4 regions of the uncultured Alteromonas sp. genome follow, and region 4 is predicted to be linked to each of the others. Evidence: predicted binding sites of a transcription regulator. Region 4 holds the regulator's gene; each other region holds the start of a gene.
The links. Region 4 encodes sigma-54, which starts transcription at its own class of promoters, with help from an activator protein. Its sites were predicted from a motif close to GTTGGCACGNNNNTNGNNT; they were not measured.

Region 1 (5,546 bases), on a different contig from region 4:
ACTTCTATTCCCTCATGGGCCACAAGCCTAGTTTCTGCCCGTACGGATTTAACGTCGCCCATTACGTAAAGTAATAAATCGATGGTATGGATAGATTGGTTCATTAACGCGCCCCCGCCGTCTAGCTTCCAGGTGCCACGCCAAGCGCCGCTTTCATAGTACTCTTGAGTTCGCCACCATTTAATATAGGCATCAGCCATGGCAATGTTGCCAAATCTACCTTGCGCTAACGCCTTTTTAAGTAGCTGCGACGATGCATTGAAACGCCGGGGGAAAATGCCCGCTAACATCACATTATTTTCTGCACATACGGCTATCATCTCATCCACTCGTTCGGCGGTCACTTCAAGGGGCTTTTCGCAAATAATGTGTTTACCCGCTTTGGCTGCAGCAGATATGGGCTCTAAGTGAAACCCTGATGGTGTGCATACAGTAATAACATCAATATTGGGGGAATTTATAAAAGAAGCATAATCGTCAAAAGGTGTGCAGTTATGTTTCTGTGCGAAGGCGTTCGCTTTATCAGTTGAACGTGAATAAATCCCTGTTAGCTCTGCATTAGGTATAGCGTTAATAGCCTGAGCATGAAAATCCGCAATCATGCCAGCGCCGACAATGCCAAATCGATACATTCCTTGTTCCTTTTTTAAACAGTTTTCAAAAAGTATAGGGAAAGTTAGCGCTGTAGACTAGCTTTTAAATAAGGAGGGAATAAAGGGAGTAGGAATAAAGGGAGCAGGAATAAAGGGAGCAGGAATAAAGAGGGAGGAGTACATTAATTCCTAAATTCACACTGATCTCATTCTCTTACCGCATTATTAAAACAAAACTTTTCCAGCGGGCTTAAAAGTCGGTATGTTATTGCGGGTATTCGTTGTAGCCGAGGAAGCTAAATGCAAGAAGCCACCAAATCTGAACCATCGTTGACAGAAGGCGCTATTGTCGGCCATATGGTGCGGCTTGCTATCCCGGCATCAACGGGCATGATCTTCAATACACTGTATAACCTGACCGACATTTGGTTTGCGGGCTACTTGTCAGATAATGCACTTGCCGGTTTATCTATCGCGTCCAGCGTTTTCTTTCTACTGCTGTCTATTGGTATTGGCATTCAAACTGGGGCTTCTGCAATGATTGCGCCGGGGGCGGGTAGGGGAGAAACCCACGAAGTGAAAGGCTGGCTAGATAACGTAAGCGGCCTTGCCATTGCCTTTAGTGCGGTGTCGTGTGTAATAGGATTTTTTGCGGCGCGTCCGTTGGTGGTTTTACTTGGTGCTGAACCTCATATCGAGCCCCTTGCGATGGAATATTTATGGGTAACGTTAGCAGGCTCGGTAGGTTTCACCTTCTCTTTCGGGGCGGCCGGCGCGTTAATGGCACTAGGCGATACCAAATCTAACCGAAATGCACTCATGATTGGTTTCTTTGCCAATTTTGGCCTTAACCCCTTCTTTACTTTCGTACTCGACTTAGGGGTAAGCGGTATAGCGCTAGCCACCGTTGTGATTAAGTTTGCCACCGCGTTTTACCTGTTCCGGGTACTGATGAAGCGTTTAAATATATCGGTAATGCCCACTTTTGATAAAGAGCGTTGGCAAAAGCTACTTAAACAAATTGTGCCCGCTAGCTTCAATATGCTCACCATTATTTTAGGTGGTTTTATTACTGTGGCACTTATCGGTCAATTTGGTAGCGAGCATGTGGCCGGGTATACCGTTGGCCTGCGCCTAGAGCAGGTGTTGTTGCTTCCAGCGTTAGGGTTAAATAGCGCGGTAATGGCCATAGCGGGTCAGAATATGGGCGTAAATAAATACGACCGGGTAGATGAAACGTACCGCAAGGGGTTACTAATCGGTTTCTTTATGGCGGTAGTGTCTATTCCCGTTATGTATTTTCTATCGCCGTTGGCAATGAGCCTTTTTACTAACGACAGTGCCATTAAAAATACAGGAATAACGTACCTTAGAATTGATACATTAGCTTTTTATGCGTACGTGGTTTTGTTTCAAAGTGTGGCTATATTGCAGGCAATGCAAAAGCCTATGTTTCCCATGTATTTAGGTATAGCCCGTCAACTTGTTGTGCCCGCCTCAATAAACTATGTGCTGATTGTAGTGTGGGGCTACCCCATGGTGTCCATGTTCTACACCATTGTTACTGTCGTTATTTTAAGCGCCATCATTGCTTTCTTTTATACCAAAAGAGAGATATACAGGGTTAAATTATGAATTAGCTTGTATTCAATCTTGCAGATTTATTTAACAGATGTGTTATGGGAACAGGTCGCAAAAATTAACCAACGTTTCGATACCTCTTATAAGTGCTTATACTTTTAAGAGGTATCAATTTGGCAGTGTTATTTCGACTGGCGTTTGTCCAGCACATATTGAACGGCCATTCTGGCAACGCCTGCTCCAATGCCTGATACTACAGCCCAGGTTACGGCCTCTTTAAGGTCTGTATTTTCACTTTCTTTGTCTTTCGGGGCGGGGTCGTTAGTTACTTTTTCCCACGACTTTTGAAGCGTTTTTCTCGCTAGAATTCCTGCAGATGCAGCGGCAAGACCGATACCTACGTTCGTAATGCGTTGTTTGTTGCTCATAATGATCTCCATTGATGAAGCGTAAATTAAAAAAAACAGCCATTAATCAAATGACTAATGGCTGTTAATTACAGACTCTCGCAAAGTCTTAAAACCAATTTTTTACTTCGGCTTTCGTTTAACTTTTGCCTTTAACCATATTCATAACAACTGAAATGATCAGTAGGATAACGAAAACACCGAATATAATTTTGGCGATACCCGCTGCAGAACCAGCAATTCCACCAAATCCTAAAACTGCTGCAACTAATGCAACTACTAAAAATATTAAAGCCCAACGTAACATAATGTATCCCTTCAGTTTGTGAGTTAATGTGAGTTAGTTATGGAGTTGCAAACCACAGGCCTACTTTGCCAGATTGTTTTAAATTGTTGCTCAAAATAGCGGCAGAATGCGGCTTGTAGCCCGATTTTATCGAGAAAAAGAAGTGCGTTTTTTGCGCCGTAATATATGTAACGACTAGAGAGGATGACTATTTTACCGAATAAAACTGTAAATATTTCTCGAATAAAGGGCGCTATTTCCTTAGGTAGCTACTGTCTTGCTTTCTGTCACCTAATATCAAATGGTTTGCATACGCTCGCAAATTATTACAAACGGATGTCTTGAGGGGATGCAGCATTTATAGCGAAATACGTTAATTCGCGAAGTATGTTGTAGTATTTGTTTATCTGTGACTATATTAAAAGCTACTACACAGGGACAAAGGTTAAGCCAAGTAGTATTGGCCCATATACAAGGCTATCTACAAGGAAAGAAAATGAAAAAGATCATTTTTTGTGCGTTCATGTTGGGCGTGCTTTTTAACTTACCCGGTTGCGTTACCCAAACAAAGCAAACATCCCAAAAAGCTTCCGATTTATCTAACCCACAAACATTGCCGCCAACGCTTATCTCCAGAGAAGTTTTATTCGGCAATCCAAGCCGCTATCAAGGGCGCGTCAGCCCAGATGGCAACAGCATGAGTTTTAGAGCGCCAGTAGATGGTGTCATGAATATTTGGGTTGGCAAAATTGGTGATTTCGACAGCGCGACCCCCGTTACGCAAGATTCAGGACGCGGTATTCCTCTTCACTTTTGGTCATTAGACAGTCGATATGTATTTTTCACCCGAGATAAAAATGGGGATGAAAATTGGCATTTGTATCGAATAGATTTAGACAGCGGTGACATAAAGGACTTAACTCCTTATGACGGTGTGCAAGCTAGCCAGATGGATCAGAACGCGGCATTTCCAGGCATAGTTGTTGTTGGTATGAATGACCGTGATGCAAAATGGCACGACGTATATAAGGTAGACGTCGCCACTGGGCAGCGTAGCTTAATTATTCAAAACGACGGTTTTTCTTATTTCGTGCTTGATAATAAGTTAAACGCGCGTGTCGCGGTAAAGACGGCAGAAGATGGGGCAAGCCATGTTTTTATTAAATCCTTTGATGAATGGAATCCTTGGTTTGAAGTTTCCTTCGCAGATTCATCATCTTTTAATATTCTCGGTTTCGATCAACAGAATGAAGGAATATATATGATAGATACGCGGGAGCGAAACACTGCGGCCCTCGTATACCTACCAGTAGGAGACACAACTCCTACTTCCATTGCTAGTAGTGATAAAGTAGATGTAACAAATGTACTTTTTCATCCCCGTACCCATAAGCCAATAGCTTATGCACTAAACTATATTAGGCCTGAATGGCACGCCATAGATGATGCTCTCATTGACCCCATTCAACAGCTGAACAGCCAATTAAGTGGCGGCTCACAAGTTTTAGCGCAAACAATTGATAGTTCTCTTTGGACTGTATTTACTGATCAAAGTAATCAATCACCTATTTATAAAGTATTTGATACTACAACCGGTGAATTATCGGACTTATTTATTACTCAGCCAGAAATTAATAACCTACCTCTTTCTGTTATGCATGGCGTGGTGATTCCATCACGAGATAATCTAGATTTAGTGAGTTATTTGTCTATACCCTTGGAGGCAGATCCTAACCAAGACGGCAAAGCAGAGCGCGCTTCCCCATTGGTTTTATTGGTACATGGCGGCCCTTGGGGGAGGGACGAATTTGGCTTTAACCCTTTAGCGCAATGGTTAACAAATCGAGGGTACAGCGTGTTACAAGTTAACTTTCGCGCTTCAACAGGCTTTGGTAAAGCGTTTTTAAACGCAGGAAATAAAGAATGGGCGGGTGCCATGCACAATGACCTAATTGATGCGAAAGAATGGGCAATAGAGCAAGGTATTACATCGAATGACCAAGTCGCCATTATGGGAGGAAGTTACGGCGGCTACGCTACGCTAACCGGGCTCACTGTTACCCCAGAAGCATTCCAATGTGGCGTTGATATTGTTGGGCCGTCAAACTTAATCACCTTGCTCGACTCTATACCTCCTTACTGGGAAAGCTTTCGTCAGGTGTTTTATCATGCGATAGGCGATCCAAATACTGAGGAAGGGTTAGCTCTGCTTAAAGCGCGTTCGCCTATCACTCATGTGGACAAGATAGAAAAGCCTTTACTCATTGGACAAGGAGCGAATGATCCTAGAGTAAAACAAGCGGAGTCTGACCAAATCGTGGAAGCGATGAAAAAGCGTAATATTCCTGTAACGTATGTGCTTTACCCCGATGAAGGACATGGTTTTAGCAAGCCTGAAAATAACCTTTCATTTTATGCCGTTGCTGAAGCTTTTCTAGGCACGTGTTTAGGGGGGCGAATAGAACCGATAGGTGATGATTTCAGTGGCTCTAGCATAGAGGTTGTTCATGGAGCTGAATTCATTCCAGGTTTGGCCGAGCATTTAGGCAGTAAATAAATCGCCAAATCAAAGGGGCAGAGTATATTTTTTTCAGAAAAGTACTCTGCCCCCATTTCTTTTAGCTAACAGTCACCACTGCTTTTTGTTTGGCTTCTTTAGAATAACGAAGCGCATCGTTG
Region 2 (5,546 bases), on a different contig from region 4:
ATAACAACTCCAGCATAAAATTTAGCAACGTAAGTATAACTGGATTACATGGCGCGACACCTAACGTTAGCAAAGCTGGTGCTACTGCTTTAAAGGATATTTTGGTTGGTCAATGAGTTAAGTCGATACACATGTATAAGTAGATGTGGGCAGATTAGACGAACTTTTTTATTCATTCAATGCTTTCATTGAGTGAGATTTAACCTTTGGCACTTCAAGTTTGACTTAAATAAACTTAGTATTGAATGCTGAAGCAGTACATAAAGCATCTAATGTGTAGATTTAAATTTAGACCTGCTGCTGGCGTCAAACCCAAAAAAGTAAGCCCGCTTCATTTCTCGAATCAATTAAAATGAGCCGGTCTGCGCATTTATTCATTGATACTCAAGCGTGGCCACTCTCTTTGATAAGGCGAGCACCGTGCCCCGGCGAACTGATGAATTGAATGTGGGATTAATGGAAGAACACGGAAAAGAAAAGGGCTTAATTAAAGAACCGATAAGTCGTTATGATAAAAAAAGTCGCGTCACTTAGTCTTAAAATACAAAACGCTCGGTGAAGTTCACCAAGCGTTTAATGTGAAATAAATTCTAAATTATTTCTGGCAGATTTAAATTTTTCAATTAAGCGCGAGTGGTTTTTCGAACTCTAACTAAAGCTAATAGGCTCACAGCTAGAATTCCAACAGTTCCAGGTGCGTTAACAGCAACTGGAGCTCCAGGCGCAGTAGCTTCAAGCTCACTTAAAGCTGAGACAGAAAGAGTAGTCAAGTCTCCGCCATCTACCAAAGGTGAAGAAAAAGCAATACTACTAAGACCACCACAGCATTCTTCAGCCCAAACTATTGTGAATGAATTAGAGCCAGCAGTAAGAAACTGTTCAAATGAAATAACATCTGAGCTTGTCCACTTTTTGCTCCACCACAAATCAGCGGTTGAATCCAAAACTAAAGCATCGTTGATATAGATCTCTGCACCATAGCCAGCGTCTAAGCCAGCAAACACTTCAAACGCAGAATCAGAAGCTAAATCGAAAGTAAAAGTAACGTTCATAATAGAATCATCAAACGTCCCTTCCAAACCAAAATCTGTAACTGAAACTTCAGTTGCGCTTTGACTATTAAAATAATCAAGAAGGTTTGAAGAAGCATTGAAACTTCCATCCAACTCTGCGTAAGAATAAGTAATAACCGCCGCTTGTGACGAGAAACTACCTAACATTAAAAACGCACTTAATAATGCTACAATTTTTTTGTTCATGCTAACAACGCCTTAAAATATGTTCAACTTAATCATAGCAATACCCATGCCAAAAGATAAGCTACTGATAATATGGAACAATAAAAAAAATCTTTATGCCGGTGTAAAATATCGTGACACCCTTTAATAGCCGAAAAGTTCAAAATCCTTTGAATATAGCTCGTATATTTTTTCCTGCACTTTTGACTCTAATTCAACTACGCTGGTCACTTTTGAAACATTAGATTTTGGTAGCGTAGTATTGAGATTTAGTTTTGTGTTTACAAATGTAAAGTCTTCGTCGATACGCTCGTACTTGCCAACAAAATCGACCATCACTTCATAATGCTCATTACACAAAAAACTAATCTGCGGCTTAAAAAGAACCTCTGTATGCAACCTCATAGGGTCAAGATAATCTAAGACGAAGTCCTCAAACTGTGAATAATCAGTAGAAATGATCGAACTTAGGCGCTTATTATTTGTGCCATTACCACCCGATAGTAAATAACGATGAACGGATTGAAGTCTATCAATCGGATGCCGCACAAATGCGAATTTGAAACTATTTTCAAAACGCTTTTTATCCGCGCTTCTAAAGTTAAACGCACTACAATGATCTCGTTGAACATGCTTAGTCGTGCCTGTTAGCGCATGCAATACACTTGTCCCTGCAGCCTTCGGTATATGAATAAATATACAATTGTTTTTACACATATACCTTCGGTAAGGATACATATTTGAATGCGCCTTTAGGTAGTCACCTATAACAGTTTTTATACCAAGCATAATGCAGCTTTTATACCAAGCATATTTTATTCACCTACCTCGTTAATATTTCGATTAGATTACTTTTTAAGGTTTCTGAATTAAATGACACTTCAATCTTTGCTCGAGCACGCCTTCTGATGTCATTAAGATCATATCGCTTTGAAATATCTAAAATCATATCGCTTATAGCACGGCTATCTTTTTCCTTGACCAAGAAGCCTGTTTTACCGTGTTCTACTAATTCAGGAATTCCGCTATGAATTGTTGATAAAACAACCACACCACTCGCCATTGCTTCCATTAAAGAAACCGGTATTCCTTCCATATCTCCCTTACTATCTCTTACCGAGGGTAGAAGAAATAAATCGGTATTTTTCAACGATTCGGCAACGAAGCTAGATGGTTTTGCGCCCTCAAATATTACCCTATGACTATTTTTATGGCTGGCTGCTGCTTGTTTGAGAGTATCCATTAATGCGCCGTCTCCAATAATTTTATACTCACATTCAATTGGGCATTCTAGTACAGCTTCAATAGCGTATTTAAGCCCCTTTTTCTCCGTCGCCCTTGCAACAGATAATATTGAAAGCGGCGTAGAAACAACCTTTTCAGAATAAGCGAAGCGGTCAACATCTACCCCCATGTGAACTACTTCAATTTTTGATGCATTCGCCCCTAGCTCAATAAGTTTATTTTTCCAATGCTCACTAATTGGCAATAGGAAACCACCTAACTTTCCATACAAATCTTGCCAAAGATCAAGTTGATCATATCTGCTTATTTCGTAGCCGTGGAAAATAGTAAACAAATTGCTACACTTCACTAACCCTGCTTCAATGAGATAATCCATAACAACGCCATTACTACCAAAATGAGCAATGCAACTGCCTGTTGTAATGTTTTTATCGCGAAGGAACCAAACAATACACATTAGATCTTTTGCTAAAAACTTATTTTTCTTAGCCATAAAATGAAAAAACAAAGAGATTAATTTATGTCTCTTAACCGACACCATGCAATATAGGAAACCTAATAACATGTGAAGGTATGATTTACTACTGTGTGCTGTAGGCAATATTGAGGTGACTTTTTTTGATGCACTTTCACCAAAAATATCTTCGACTACACCTGTATCGTCATTAGTAGGGTTTACAGAGAGAACTTGTACGTCAATACCCTCGTTCACCAAGTCTTTAACTTGGTTTAAAACGAATGTTTGCGATAAAACAGGAAAGCTTCTCACAAAAAATAGAACCTTCGTATTTGCTAACATTTAGAATCCTTTAATTCTTTTGAGAGATTGCTTCACTTCTGAATATTTCAAAAATAAAACCAGCGCTATTAACAACGTTACTACACCAACCGCTGATTCTTTGACAAAGATGACATCTGGTATGAATGGCAAAACGAATTGATAAAATAATAACAGTGGGATGGCAAAAGCTACTAGTAAAACACCCATACTTTTTATCGAATAAGAAAAACCGACCCCTGTGATAAATTTGATAAAATAGTAATTTACCACTGGAAATAATATTATTTGAAAGATTGCCATAGACATTACAAGCGCCTCGACCCCATACATGGACGATACGTAAATGACTAATGCGTTAGGACACATTACATAAACGTTCCACATAAAGTTACGCTTTGTTAAACCTGTAGATTGCACTAATGGGCCTACAAGGTTTGAAGCTGCAACACGAATAAACCAAAAACCCGCTAACAATGAAAGCACTAAACTGTATTGAGCATACGACTCACCGAAAAATAAGGTGGTAACAAGCTCTGACGCTATAATTACTGGTACATAAATAAAAGCGAGTACAAAAAGTTGAACAAAATAAAAGTCTTTATAAACGCGTGCAAACCTAGCTTTGTCATCTTTTACTTCTGCAAAAGCAGGTAACGCGACTTTACCAATGATAGGCTGCAGTGCTTGTGCTGGCCTGCTCGCCAATTGCTTGATTACATGGTAAATACCCATTTCACTACTTGGCAGGGTAATAGCGAGTATCATTACGTCTAGTTGTTTTCTTATTATATTCAGTGCCTGTGAGCCAAAATCGAAAATACCGTAATTGAAAGCTTCTTTATAAATAGATGAATTTATAGAAAGCGATAAATTAACGTAGTTGCCTAGGAATACCATAAATCCTATCAACTTAAGCAGTTGATAAATAACTACTGCGCCAACTAAACAAAGCAACTCTAACTCTGGAAAAGAAATGGCAAAGCCAAATGAAATTATTTTTGCAAAAATATCGATTTGTGCAATGCGTTGGTGTTTAAAATGCTTCATCCCCACCGCTTGATATTGTGAGGAAAGCGACGATACAACGAGCAGTAGCGTAGCTAGCCTTAATTCTTGAATAATTGCTTCATAGCCTAAAGCACTGGCAATAACAGGTGCCAAAAAGAAAAGTACAAGGCTAAACACTGCACCTATTCCTAGTGCTAAATAATACACGGCATTAGAAGTAGCCTGATCGGCATCACGCTTATAAATCAAGAAATTGGAGATACCACCTAACGCGAATGCGACGAAAACTTCGATAACCATATTTACTACTGCAAACTGCCCGAATACTTCTGGTGCAAGTATTCGAACTAAAATGGCAAGCTGCAACATGGTTAATACTAAATTGATTACTGTGGCGAGCGTTGTCCACGATGTAGCGCTTACAATTCTACTCAATGTCCTACATACCTTATTAGCTTCGTGAGCTTTTCTGACCTAAAGAGAGTCGAGCTATTTCTTTTACCGACGTAATGAAGATTAATGTTATGATTCCATAAACGGAAAAACGTTTTTTTAATGAAGAATCACTGCTAACGAAAATTTTAATAGAACGTTTTATATAAAGTTTCAAAGAGTTGGTAATAAGACGAATTGCTTTTACTTTACTAACACTTTTATCCCAAGCTCCCCCAATTACTCTTTTTCTTTTTTTTAAAATCTCTTTCTTATTCCTAGCAGGGTGCATAACTATCGCATCTTCGCAAAAATAAACTTTAAGTCCTTGCTCTGTGAGCCTTTGTGACATTTCATGGTCGCCACCTGATTTCAAACTTGTATCAAAGCCAGAATTATTAATTATGACTTCTCTGTCTGACAGCCAATTCGCAGTTATACACAGCCCCAACTTAGCGTATGCTTCTTGATCCATTGAAAACAGTTCTTCATAGGCTAGAGCAGATGCTTCAACTGACGTGTTTTCTTTAAAAAACTGTATATCCCCGGCAATTATTCCCATCGATGGTTTATCAATTGCACAAGAAATTAAGTTTTCTAACCATTTTTCATCAGGAATACAATCTGAGTCAGTAAACGCAACGTACTTCCCCCTAGCTTCTTTTAATCCTTTATTTCTAGCTGAGTAAGATCCGGGATTACTTTCTTGTAATAAAGTAATGCCCGTCTGGCTTAGTAACTTTTCATAAGTGCCGTCTGTTGAACCATTATCGACAACAAAAATTTCATACTCATTGTTTTTAAGCGTCTGCGCTTTAAGTGCTTCTACACAAAGAAGTATG
Region 3 (5,546 bases), 140 kb from region 4:
GGCCCGATATGCCCCAGTTGGCAAAAAACGTAGCCTCTCAAACCGTGGTGGTTTACATGGGATTAAGTCGTTTATCTACGTTATGTGAAGAGCTAAAGAAACAAGGTATTGCAGATGATTGGCCTGTTGCCGCGGTAGAAAATGCTACAAGTCCTCAGCAACGTGTTATTGAAGGTACCTTGAGTTCAATTAGTGAGCAGGTATCTCATGCGAATGTTAGTGGTCCTACGTTACTTATTTTTGGAAAGGTGGTAGAGTCACGACAACTCGTCAATACATCACTTTTACACAATAAGCAGCATGTCTCAGCAATTTAGCAACTATATAAAAATCATCGGCAAGGGCCAAAAAGGGGGGCGCAGTCTTACCCGCCAAGAAGCTTACGAGTCTATGAAGATGGTTTTGTCTAATCAGGTTACCGGCGATCAACGTGGTGCGTTTTTAATGCTCTTGCGTACGCGAGAAGAAACCCCAGAAGAAGTCATTGGGTTTATTGATGCATGCCGTGAATTACTAGAACCTGAACTTGCTAACTTAACACCCACGTTAGATGTGGGCTGTTATGCCGGTAAGCGCCGCCAGTTACCCTGGTATCTGTTATCGTGCGCGGTACTGGCTAAAAATAATTACACCATTATGCTACACGGCGCCCATGAGCCAGGCTCTGGTCGGTTATACGCTAGCAAAGCTTTACCTGCTTTGGGGCTTGAAGAAGTAAATAGTATTGCCGATGCCTCTCGCCAAATGGGTGAGTTTGGTGTTACCTACCTCGACCTGTCGCACTTATTGCCAGCGCTTAATACCATCATAAAATTACGTGAAGTATTTGGGTTACGCTCATGTGCAAATACCTTGGCGCGCTTGCTGAACCCGACGTCAGCTCCCTATTGTGTGCAGGGTGTCTATCACATGCACCTTGATCATAAACATTGTCGTGTGAATGAAAGTTTTCCTGCGTTCGAAGCGCTGTGCTTTCGAGGCGATGGAGGAGATCCGGAAGTAAACAGTGAACGAAAAACCGAACTCTATGTCACGCGCAATGGAAGTACCGAAGAAATTATTCTTCCAGAGTTGACAGAAAAAATGGCCCTCAAAGATACGCAAATGAACGTGAACGATATGCTCGCGGTTTGGCGAGGTGAGACTTCGCATCTTTATGGGGAACAAGCCATTCACGCAACCCTAGTGAGTTACCTTATCTTACTTGAAGGGTATGACGTAGATGAAGCGAATACGCTTGCCACACAAATGTGGGCAAAACGAGATAAAACCGCGTTACCCTTCACTCAGTATTAGGCCATTTGAAGTTAATGCTGTTGTCTTAGAATCAAATTATTTCCAAATTCTTCTAATAATTAAGTAACTTGTAAATCCTCTGCTATCTTTAGATCAGCCAAGTAAGGCAATAACGACTTTGCATCCTCGCTTGCTCTCATAAACGTTATGGGAAGTTTGTGTGAGCGAGATGCTATGCCCGAACGTCGAGGAGCACGGGATGTTTTTTAAGAATAAGCAATTGTTAGAAGAAGTAGAGCGTTTACGCAAAGATGTTGAATCGTTTCATACAGTGGAAAGTGAACTTAGGGCTGAAATGCTTTATGTCGAATTGGATAGAAACGGCAAAATCAGTAGAGTGAACGACAGCTTTTCAGATGCAATAGATTTTTCATCTAATGCACTTGATGGAAAAACCATGGATAGCCTCATTCCTCAGGGAGTGATGGGGCAGTCCGCCACGAAAGAGTTTATTGCCGCGATTAAGCAAGCACAGCATTGGCACGGTGCGATAAACCTTGCTAATGCTAATGGTGAAGACCGCTGGTTCAGAGGTATATTGCAGCCAATTACTAACGAATCCGGTGGTGTAGAACGCATCGCGCTGTACATGGCAGAGCAAACCAAAAATATTAATAAAAGTCGTGAAATGAACGATATGCTGGCTGCATTAAACCGTTCCATCGCGGTAATTGAGTTTGATCTGACAGGCAAAATTCTTAAAGCCAATGACAACTTTTTATCTACGATGGGCTACTCATTAGAGCAAATTCTTGGAAAGCATCACAAAATATTTTGCCCAGCAGATGAAGTCGACACACCAGAGTATCGACAATTTTGGAGTGACCTATCGCAAGGGAAAATGTTTTCAGACCGTTTTAAGCGGGTAGATAGTCGAGGCAATGATGTATGGTTGGAAGCCTCCTACAACCCTATTAGGAACGATCAAGGCGTGCTTTATAAGGTCGTTAAATTTGCTACAGCGATCACAGAACAAATGCAAAGAGAGTTTGCTATTTCTGAGGCCGCTAATGTTGCTTTCAATATATCGGAAGGTACGGGAGAGCAAGCCCAAAAAGGTAAAGAGGTAGTGGGTAGTATGGTGCGAATTATGGGGGAGCTCACTTCGCAGATGGGAACAGCTAGCGAGGGGATTCGCGAACTCGACGAACAGTCGCAAAAAGTGGCTGATTTAGTTAAAAGCATCAGTGGTATTGCCGATCAGACCAACTTACTGGCGTTGAATGCGGCAATTGAAGCCGCCAGAGCGGGCGACCAAGGAAGAGGCTTTGCCGTTGTTGCTGATGAAGTGCGCCAACTTGCGTCAAGAACCAGTACTGCCACTGAAGAAATTGTCAGTGTGGTAAATGAAAACAGAAAGCTTACCGAAAATGCGGTGCAACTTATTGAAGCGGGCCAGGAAAAAGCGAGAGAAGCGCTTGAGTACTCGACTGAGTCGGGCAAAGTCATGAACGAAATTCAAAATGGCTCCTCAGAAGTCGTAAACGCCATTGGTCAATTCACCCAACGGCTGTAAAGCCTGAAACGATAAATAAAGCACTGAGGGGGAGTGTGGTGTCTCCCTCGTGTTTCTATTCTCCTTCCCGCTGTGCATCAACCATCCCTATGCCGTGCATCGAACACTTCTAGTGCAATAAACGCACTGTTATTGTTCAGGCAAAAGAATGATTACCATTTGTGTTTTTGCTAAATCCTATTATTTCAGTGTGTTAGGGTTTTGGCACGAACTCTGCTTTATTAATGGCAGTTATACTATGAAGCAATACCAAAACAAAAAAGTACATTGAGTACTGGTAGCAACAACTAACACCCAAACAATAAGTTCGCCTGTACCTCATTAACTAATGATTACAGGCTCGGCATCGAAGCCCACCAAGCGCGACGTTTATTCGTCTACGCTGGTGGGTTTTTTTTTGGCTAAAGGAAACATAAATGACCAAGTTTAAAAACGTTTCAATGCTCAAACAAATAAAGAAAAAAATGACAGCAGGCTTAACCGCTGCGATAGCCCTTTCTTTTACCTTAGTCGCGCCACTTGCTAGCGCTCAAAGCGATGAAAAAGTGGGTTGGCCAGAAAAAGAAGAATTAAAATTTGGTTTTATCAAACTGACCGACATGGCGCCATTGGCCATCGCTTATGAAAAAGGCTTTTTTGAAGACGAAGGTTTATATGTCACCTTAGAAGCCCAAGCAAACTGGAAAGTATTGCTTGATAGAACCATTGACGGTCAACTTGATGGCGCTCACATGCTAGCAGGGCAACCTCTTGGCGCAACCATTGGTTTTGGTACCGAAGCGCATGTTGTGACAGCGTTCAGTATGGATCTAAATGGTAATGGCATCACTGTTTCAAACGAAATATGGGAAAAAATGAAAGCCCATATTCCGGTAGAAGACGGCAAACCTGTTCACCCCATTAAAGCTGATTATTTAAAGCCAGTGGTTGAAGAATACCGTGATGCAGGTAAGCCGTTTAACATGGGTATGGTTTTTCCTGTATCGACGCATAACTACGAGCTTCGATACTGGCTTGCTGCCGGTGGTATTCACCCAGGCTACTATGCACCACACAAAGGTGACAATGCTGGGCAGATTGATGCTGAAGCTTTGCTGTCGGTTACCCCTCCTCCTCAAATGCCAGCTACGATGGAAGCCGGTACTATCTATGGGTATTGCGTAGGCGAACCTTGGAACCAGCAGGCGGTATTTAAAGGTATTGGTGTGCCGGTTATTACCGATTACGAAATTTGGAAAAACAACCCAGAGAAAGTATTTGGTGTAAGCCAAGCGTGGGCCGATAAGTACCCGAATACACATATTCGCGTGGTTAAAGCGTTAATTCGAGCTGCCATGTGGTTAGATGAAAATGACAATGCTAATCGCCCAGAAGCAGTAAAAATATTAGCGAAAAGCAACTATGTTGGCGCCGATGAAGATGTGTTGGCTAACAGCATGACAGGCACCTTCGAATATGAAAAAGGCGATAAGCGTGAAGTACCAGACTTCAACGTATTCTTCCGTTATAACGCCACTTACCCGTTTTACAGTGATGCGATTTGGTATTTAACGCAAATGCGCCGCTGGGGACAAATTTCAGAGCCTAAATCAGACGATTGGTATAAAGAGACTGCACGTAAAGTGTATAAGCCAGAGGTTTACGCCATGGCTGCAAAAGCACTTATTGCCGAAGGAAAAGCAAAAGCGACGGACTTCCCAGCGTTTGCCACTGAAACTGGCTTTAAACCACCTCAATCTGAATTTATCGACGGCGTTACCTACGACGGTAGCAAGCCAAATGCTTATCTTGAGCAGTTTGGTATTGGGCTAAAGGGTGAAACTGTTCTTTAACAGTTTCACAGTCATACACAAATAGCGGAGAACAACATGAGTAAGATGGCAAATATATTAAGCTTTTCGCCAGCCAAGTCACCAATGAGCGGTACCATGGGGGCGGTTTATAGTCGAGCACCCGCTTTATTATTGCCTCTTATTGGCCTTTTGATGTTCCTCGCTGTTTGGAATGGTGTGGCGAAAAGTATTGATACCTCACTCGGGCAATTCCCTGGTCCTGCTCAAGTGTGGGAGCAAGCAGGTTCGCTTATTGCTGAGCACAGTGCACAGCGAGAAAACGCTAATGCGTTTTACTCCAGACAAGAAGAGCGCAACGCCGCTCGGGTTGCACAAGACCCAACTTACGAACCAAAAATTCGTGAGTATACCGGTTCACCCACCTTCTTTGATCAAATATGGACAAGTCTTTACACCGTCATGGTGGGGTTTCTTATTGCCTCAGTGATTGCTGTACCTGTGGGTATTTTATGTGGGCTGAGTAAGTCAGCCTATGCGGCCATTAATCCGCTCATACAACTGTTTAAACCTGTATCACCTTTAGCATGGTTACCATTGGTCACTATGGTCGTGAGCGCGCTGTATGTTAGCGACGACCCTATGTTTTCAAAGTCATTTGTAACATCGGCACTCACGGTATCTTTATGCTGCCTTTGGCCCACGCTAATTAACACTGCGGTGGGTGTGTCTGCTATTGATAAAGACTTGATTAACGTGAGCAAGGTACTGCGTTTAACGCCGATGTCTCATTTAACAAAAATCATTCTGCCTTCTTCTATTCCTATGATTTTCACAGGGTTAAGACTGTCACTTGGCATCGGCTGGATGGTATTGATTGCGGCAGAAATGCTGGCGCAAAACCCAGGTCTTGGTAAGTTCGTCTGGGATGAATTTCAAAATGG
Region 4 (5,546 bases):
GACGCCCTTGCTGAACTGATGGCTCGCTTATCACTTAAGCCCGAACATGTGGCGGTAGTTGGTGACGATATGCCTGATACGGGCATGTATCCTCACGCTAATGTAAGAATTGCGGTAAAAGACGCCCACCCTGTGGTTGCACAGCAAGCGAATTGGATCACCACGTTGCCCAGCGGCTTCGGGGCCGTTCGCGAAATATGTGACACCTTGCTTCAAGCAAACGACAAGCTACACGGAATTCAAGGTGCTAGCGTATGAAGGTATTAGGTTTTGACCGATTAGGCTTAAGTATTTCGGTGTTATTTATATTGGCATCCGCCCTGTATATTCCTATTTGGATGGACGAAGATCCTGCTCAGCAATCTGATCAAGGGCCGGACGCATTAAAGCCTGCATATAAAGCCAAAAACCTAACGACCACCTTATATAATCAAGAAGGACAGCTAAATCACAAAGTATTTGCAGCGTCGATGGAACATTACGACCAATTGGGCTTTGTTTTATTCCAAAAGCCCAGATATACATTGTATACCGACGATGCACAGTCACCGTGGGAAGTTACCGCGACAGAAGGCACTTTGTATAATAACGAATTGATACAGCTAGAAAATAATGTCGTTATTGAAAACCAAAGTGTCGATGACTTTGTAAGAACAATACGCACAGCGTTTATAGAGATAAACCTGTACACTAAGCAAATGACATCTGATCAGCCCGTGGAAATACGTGGCTTACAATATGTGATTAACAGCAATGGGTTTAACGCTAATTTGCGTACCCAGGAATACGAGTTAATAGACCATGTACAAACCATTTATTCGCCTAGCCACTAAAGCATTAGCGACCAGCCTCGCTGTTAGCCTATTCGCTACTGTGGCTATAGCGGCTGAAAGCGACTTTAACAAACCGATTAAAGTTGACTCGAAATCGCAATTCGTTGACGGTAAAAACAAAACCTCATTGTTTAAAGATGATGTGCGGATTACTCAAGGTTCTTTGGTGATAAATGCCGATGAAGTTGAAGTGATTGCCAGCGAAGGTGATGGACGAGAGATATTCGTGGCTCGCGGCAAACCAGCCAGCTATTCGCAAAAACTTGAAGACGGTGCTCCTGTCACAGCGAAGGCCAATGAAATTCGCTATGAAGTAGTAAATCGAACTATTTCTTTACAAGGAAATGCTGAGCTACAGCAAGACACCAGTAAAGTACAAGGCGACAAGATTACCTTCGACATGGTCACTGAACAATTACTTGCAACAGGCGGCGAAGACGGCGAAGGTGGCAGAGTCACTACCGTATTTACCCCTGAGGCAATACGTAAAGCGTCATCGAATAACGAAGACGATAAGGCGGACGACAATTAATCATGGCAACGTTGAGCGCACAGAGCCTTGCAAAGGCGTATAAAGCACGTCAAGTGGTTCGCGATGTAAGCTTATCAGTATCGACGGGGCAAATCGTTGGATTACTCGGCCCGAATGGTGCCGGTAAAACGACTACCTTCTACATGATTGTTGGCTTAGTTCCTCTAGATAAGGGCAAAATCAGTATTGATGACAGCGAATTAACCCACGAGCCCATGCACGAACGTGCTCGCCGCGGTATTGGGTATTTGCCGCAAGAAGCCTCTATTTTTAGAAAATTGACGGTGTTTGAGAACATCATGGCTATCTTGCAAACCCGTAAAGGGTTAAGTTCATCAGAACAAGAACAAGAAGCCGATGCGCTACTTGATGAATTTAATATCAACCATATACGTAATAGTACGGGTATGAGTTTATCCGGTGGTGAACGCCGCCGAGTAGAAATCGCACGAGCATTAGCAGCCGATCCGCAATTTATTTTGCTTGATGAGCCATTTGCTGGTGTTGATCCTATATCGGTTAATGATATAAAGAAGATCATTCAACATCTTCGTGACAGAGGAATTGGAATCCTCATCACCGATCACAACGTAAGAGAAACACTGGATGTGTGTGAGAAAGCGTATATTGTGAGCCAAGGCGAACTCATCGCGCAAGGGACGGCAGAACAAGTTTTAAGTAATCAGAAAGTAAGGGATGTATACCTAGGAGAACAATTCAGGCTATAGTTACTGTAACCGAATTGTCATTTTCAGTTTTAAGCACGGGTATATTCACAACAAGAGTTTAAAAATAAGACGTAGATGAAACCATCTTTACAGCTAAAGTTCAGTCAACAACTTACCATGACACCGCAGTTGCAGCAGGCAATCAAGCTGCTGCAGTTGTCTACGCTCGACCTGCAACAAGAGATTCAGGAAGCACTTGACTCAAACCCTCTTTTAGAAGTTGAAGAAGGCGGTGATGACCACCCTGTTGAGAAAAACAACATGGACGGCGACGACCCTTCTGTAGAAGCTGCTCCTACTGCTTCTAGCGATTCATTAGAAGCTGGTGACGCGCTTGAAAAGAACGATCTTCCCGACGAGTTGCCAATCGACAGCACATGGGATGAGTATTACTCGGCCTCTTCTGCCCCCGCTCCTGGCCCATCGAATAATGATGACGACCAATTGTTTCAGGGTGAAACCACCGACAATATTCAAGACCATTTGCTTTGGCAGATGCGCTTAACCCCGTTTTCAGATACAGACCGCGCCATTGCTACCGCCATTATCGACTCAATTGATGAATCTGGTTACCTTAACGTACCCATTGAACAGATTTTAGAATCGGTAAACTCTGACGATGTTGAAGAGTTGGTAGAAATGGACGAAGTTGAATGTGTACTAAAACGTATTCAAATGTTCGACCCTATTGGTTCAGGTTCACGTACACCGCAAGAATGTTTGCTCGTGCAGCTTCGCCAGTTCTCAGACGATACGCCATGGCTTACCGAAGCCAGACAGCTTATTAATGAGTACTCAGACCTGCTGAGCAGCAAAGATTACCGTACGTTAATGCGCAAGAGTCGTTTGAAAGAAGATCAACTTCGTGAAGCCATGCGCTTATTGCAAACGTTGAATCCTCGTCCTGGCAGTGCATTAATTACCAAAGAACCCGAATACGTTATTCCTGATGTTTCGGTAAACAAAAAGAATGGCCGTTGGGTGGTGGAACTTAACCCCGATAGCCTGCCTAAATTAAGCGTAAATCAACAATACGCTGCCATGAGCCGACGCTCTAAAAATAGCAGCGATTCGCAATTTATTCGCTCGCATATGCAAGAAGCCAAGTGGTTTATAAAAAGCCTTGAGTCAAGAAACGACACCTTGATGAAAGTAGCAAACTGTATTGTGCAGCAACAAATGGGCTTTTTCGAGCACGGCCCAGAAATGATGAAACCAATGGTGCTAAATGATGTCGCAGAAATGGTAGATATGCATGAATCCACCATTTCACGAGTCACCACGCAAAAGTATATGCATACCCCTCGTGGCATTTTCGAGTTGAAATATTTCTTCTCTAGCCATGTAGCAACGGAATCTGGTGGTGAGTGTTCATCTACCGCTATTCGCGCACTAATTAAAAAGCTTGTGGCAGCGGAAACGCCCAGCAAGCCATTAAGCGATAGCAAGATTGCTCAATTGTTGGCCGAAAAAGGCATTAAAGTAGCCCGGCGAACAATAGCAAAATACCGGGAATCGTTATCGATTCCGCCGTCAAACCAACGCAAAAGCCTTATTTAAAGGCCTTGATAATTTAAGGAAGACGAAATATGCAAATCAACCTTACCGGTCATCATGTCGAAATTACTGATTCTTTGCGTAGCTATGTCGATACTAAGTTCAGCAAACTAGAGCGTCACTTTGATCACATATCTAATGTGCATGTCATCCTGAACGTCGAAAAACTCAATCAAAAAGCCGAAGCCACCATGCACCTTAGCGGCGCAGAAGTGTTTGCTTCATCTCATAATACAGACATGTATGCGGCGATAGACAGCATGATCGACAAACTCGACAGGCAAGTTATCAAGCATAAGGAAAAGCTGAAAAAGCACTAAATATTAGTATGGAAATTCAAGCCATAGTAAGTTTGGACCGCACCGAGTGTGCGGTTCAATGTAACAGTAAAAAACGTATTCTAGAGATTATTAGCGACATTGCTGCTAAAAATAATCCCGACATCGATCAGGCTAGTGTATTAAATAGTCTACTAACCCGTGAACGAATGGGGAGTACGGGTATTGGCAATGGTATTGCTCTGCCCCACGGTCGATTACCGGGCTTAGAACACGTTATCGCCATTATTGTAACCAGCAACCCTGCCATCGATTTTGATGCGCTTGACGATCAGCCCGTAGATATATTCTTTGCCCTATTAGTGCCAGAAGAGAAAACAGAAGGTCACTTACAAACACTCGCTACCGTGGCGGGTAAGCTAAGTGATAAAGAAACGGTGAAAGCCATTAGGCGGGCCTCCACCAGTGATGACATCATTACGGCTTTAAGCTAAAAAAGCACTGCACCATATTTTAAAAGGGAGAAATGCAGGTGAAACTGATTATTATCAGTGGTCGATCCGGTTCAGGAAAATCAGTTGCGCTACGTGCCCTTGAAGATTTAGGTTACTATTGCGTAGATAATATTCCGGTTAACCTTCTCCCTACTCTGACCCATACCGTGGTTGATGAATATGACCAAGTTGCGGTAAGTATCGATGTAAGAAACCTACCCAAAAATCCAGCGGACTTGGTAGAGATCTTAGATTACCTACCCTCATCGTGGTCTATGACCATTGTGTACATCGACGCGAGTGACGATGTACTGGTGAAGCGTTTCAGCGAAACCCGCCGATTACATCCGCTAGCTAAGCTCAACAAATCTTTATCTGAATCGATAAAAGCCGAATCAGACTTACTTGCGCCTATTGTTGAGCGCGCCGATTTGTATATTGATACGGATAAACTCACTATTCATCAACTCGCAGAGCTTATTCGCGAGCGAATTCTAGGCAAGAAAAGCTCTCGCCTAGTATTGGTGTTTGAATCGTTTGGCTTTAAGCACGGTATCCCCAAAGACGCCGACTATGTATTTGACGCCCGCTTTCTCCCCAACCCGCATTGGGAACCCGATTTAAAACACTTAACTGGCTTAGATGCCCCCGTAGAAGTATTTTTAGGTTCCCAGCCTGTTGTAACCAAATTTATTTGGCAAATTCAGAACCTAATCACTACATGGCTGCCACACTTAGAACGCAATAACCGTAGTTATGTCACCATTGCGATTGGTTGTACCGGCGGTCAGCACCGCTCAGTATTTATTGCTCAATCGTTAGCGAAAACCTTTGGCGAAATGCATCCCGATGTACAAATTCGCCACCGCGAGTTAAATCAGTAATGACAATCGAAAAAACACTTACCATAGTCAATAAATTGGGCTTACACGCCCGCGCTGCCACACAGTTGGTTCAATTAGCCAATCAATTTGACGCAAAAATAGTGTTGGTGAAGGGCGATAAGAAAGCCGATGCTAACAGTGTGCTGGGCTTAATGATGCTGGAAAGCCACCAATGTGAACAGGTAAACGTTGTGGTTGAAGGTAATGATGCCGAAGCGGCATTAAACGCCATTGAAACGT

Region 1: AAC006_RS13860 (DUF1328 domain-containing protein) is a predicted target of sigma-54. The motif match lies at 2,934-2,952, and genes of this name have one in related genera.
Region 2: AAC006_RS12980 (CCXG family PEP-CTERM protein) is a predicted target of sigma-54. The motif match lies at 1,295-1,313, and genes of this name have one in related genera.
Region 3: AAC006_RS03365 (CmpA/NrtA family ABC transporter substrate-binding protein) is a predicted target of sigma-54. The motif match lies at 3,013-3,031, and genes of this name have one in related genera.

What each region holds. Positions count from the first base shown of each region.
Region 1 covers NZ_CAXBMP010000018.1:2,537-8,082, reverse strand. The annotation lists gene AAC006_RS13875 (Gfo/Idh/MocA family oxidoreductase) at 1-632, opposite strand, end outside; gene AAC006_RS13870 (MATE family efflux transporter) at 894-2,228, shown strand; gene AAC006_RS13865 (DUF4235 domain-containing protein) at 2,357-2,602, opposite strand; gene AAC006_RS13860 (DUF1328 domain-containing protein) at 2,721-2,888, opposite strand; gene AAC006_RS13855 (S9 family peptidase) at 3,364-5,424, shown strand.
Region 2 covers NZ_CAXBMP010000016.1:8,885-14,430, forward strand. The annotation lists gene AAC006_RS12975 (right-handed parallel beta-helix repeat-containing protein) at 1-116, shown strand, start outside; gene AAC006_RS12980 (CCXG family PEP-CTERM protein) at 624-1,259, opposite strand; gene AAC006_RS12985 (sulfotransferase family 2 domain-containing protein) at 1,383-2,027, opposite strand; gene AAC006_RS12990 (glycosyltransferase) at 2,062-3,282, opposite strand; gene AAC006_RS12995 (oligosaccharide flippase family protein) at 3,283-4,707, opposite strand; gene AAC006_RS13000 (glycosyltransferase family 2 protein) at 4,724-5,546, opposite strand, start outside.
Region 3 covers NZ_CAXBMP010000003.1:48,884-54,429, forward strand. The annotation lists gene cobA (uroporphyrinogen-III C-methyltransferase) at 1-317, shown strand, start outside; gene AAC006_RS03355 (glycosyl transferase family protein) at 301-1,296, shown strand; gene AAC006_RS03360 (PAS domain-containing methyl-accepting chemotaxis protein) at 1,496-2,812, shown strand; gene AAC006_RS03365 (CmpA/NrtA family ABC transporter substrate-binding protein) at 3,229-4,644, shown strand; gene AAC006_RS03370 (ABC transporter permease) at 4,681-5,546, shown strand, end outside.
Region 4 covers NZ_CAXBMP010000003.1:186,119-191,664, reverse strand. The annotation lists gene kdsC (3-deoxy-manno-octulosonate-8-phosphatase KdsC) at 1-258, shown strand, start outside; gene lptC (LPS export ABC transporter periplasmic protein LptC) at 255-833, shown strand; gene lptA (lipopolysaccharide transport periplasmic protein LptA) at 802-1,365, shown strand; gene lptB (LPS export ABC transporter ATP-binding protein) at 1,368-2,093, shown strand; gene AAC006_RS03915 (RNA polymerase factor sigma-54) at 2,169-3,653, shown strand; gene hpf (ribosome hibernation promoting factor) at 3,683-3,970, shown strand; gene ptsN (PTS IIA-like nitrogen regulatory protein PtsN) at 3,979-4,422, shown strand; gene rapZ (RNase adapter RapZ) at 4,461-5,306, shown strand; gene AAC006_RS03895 (HPr family phosphocarrier protein) at 5,306-5,546, shown strand, end outside.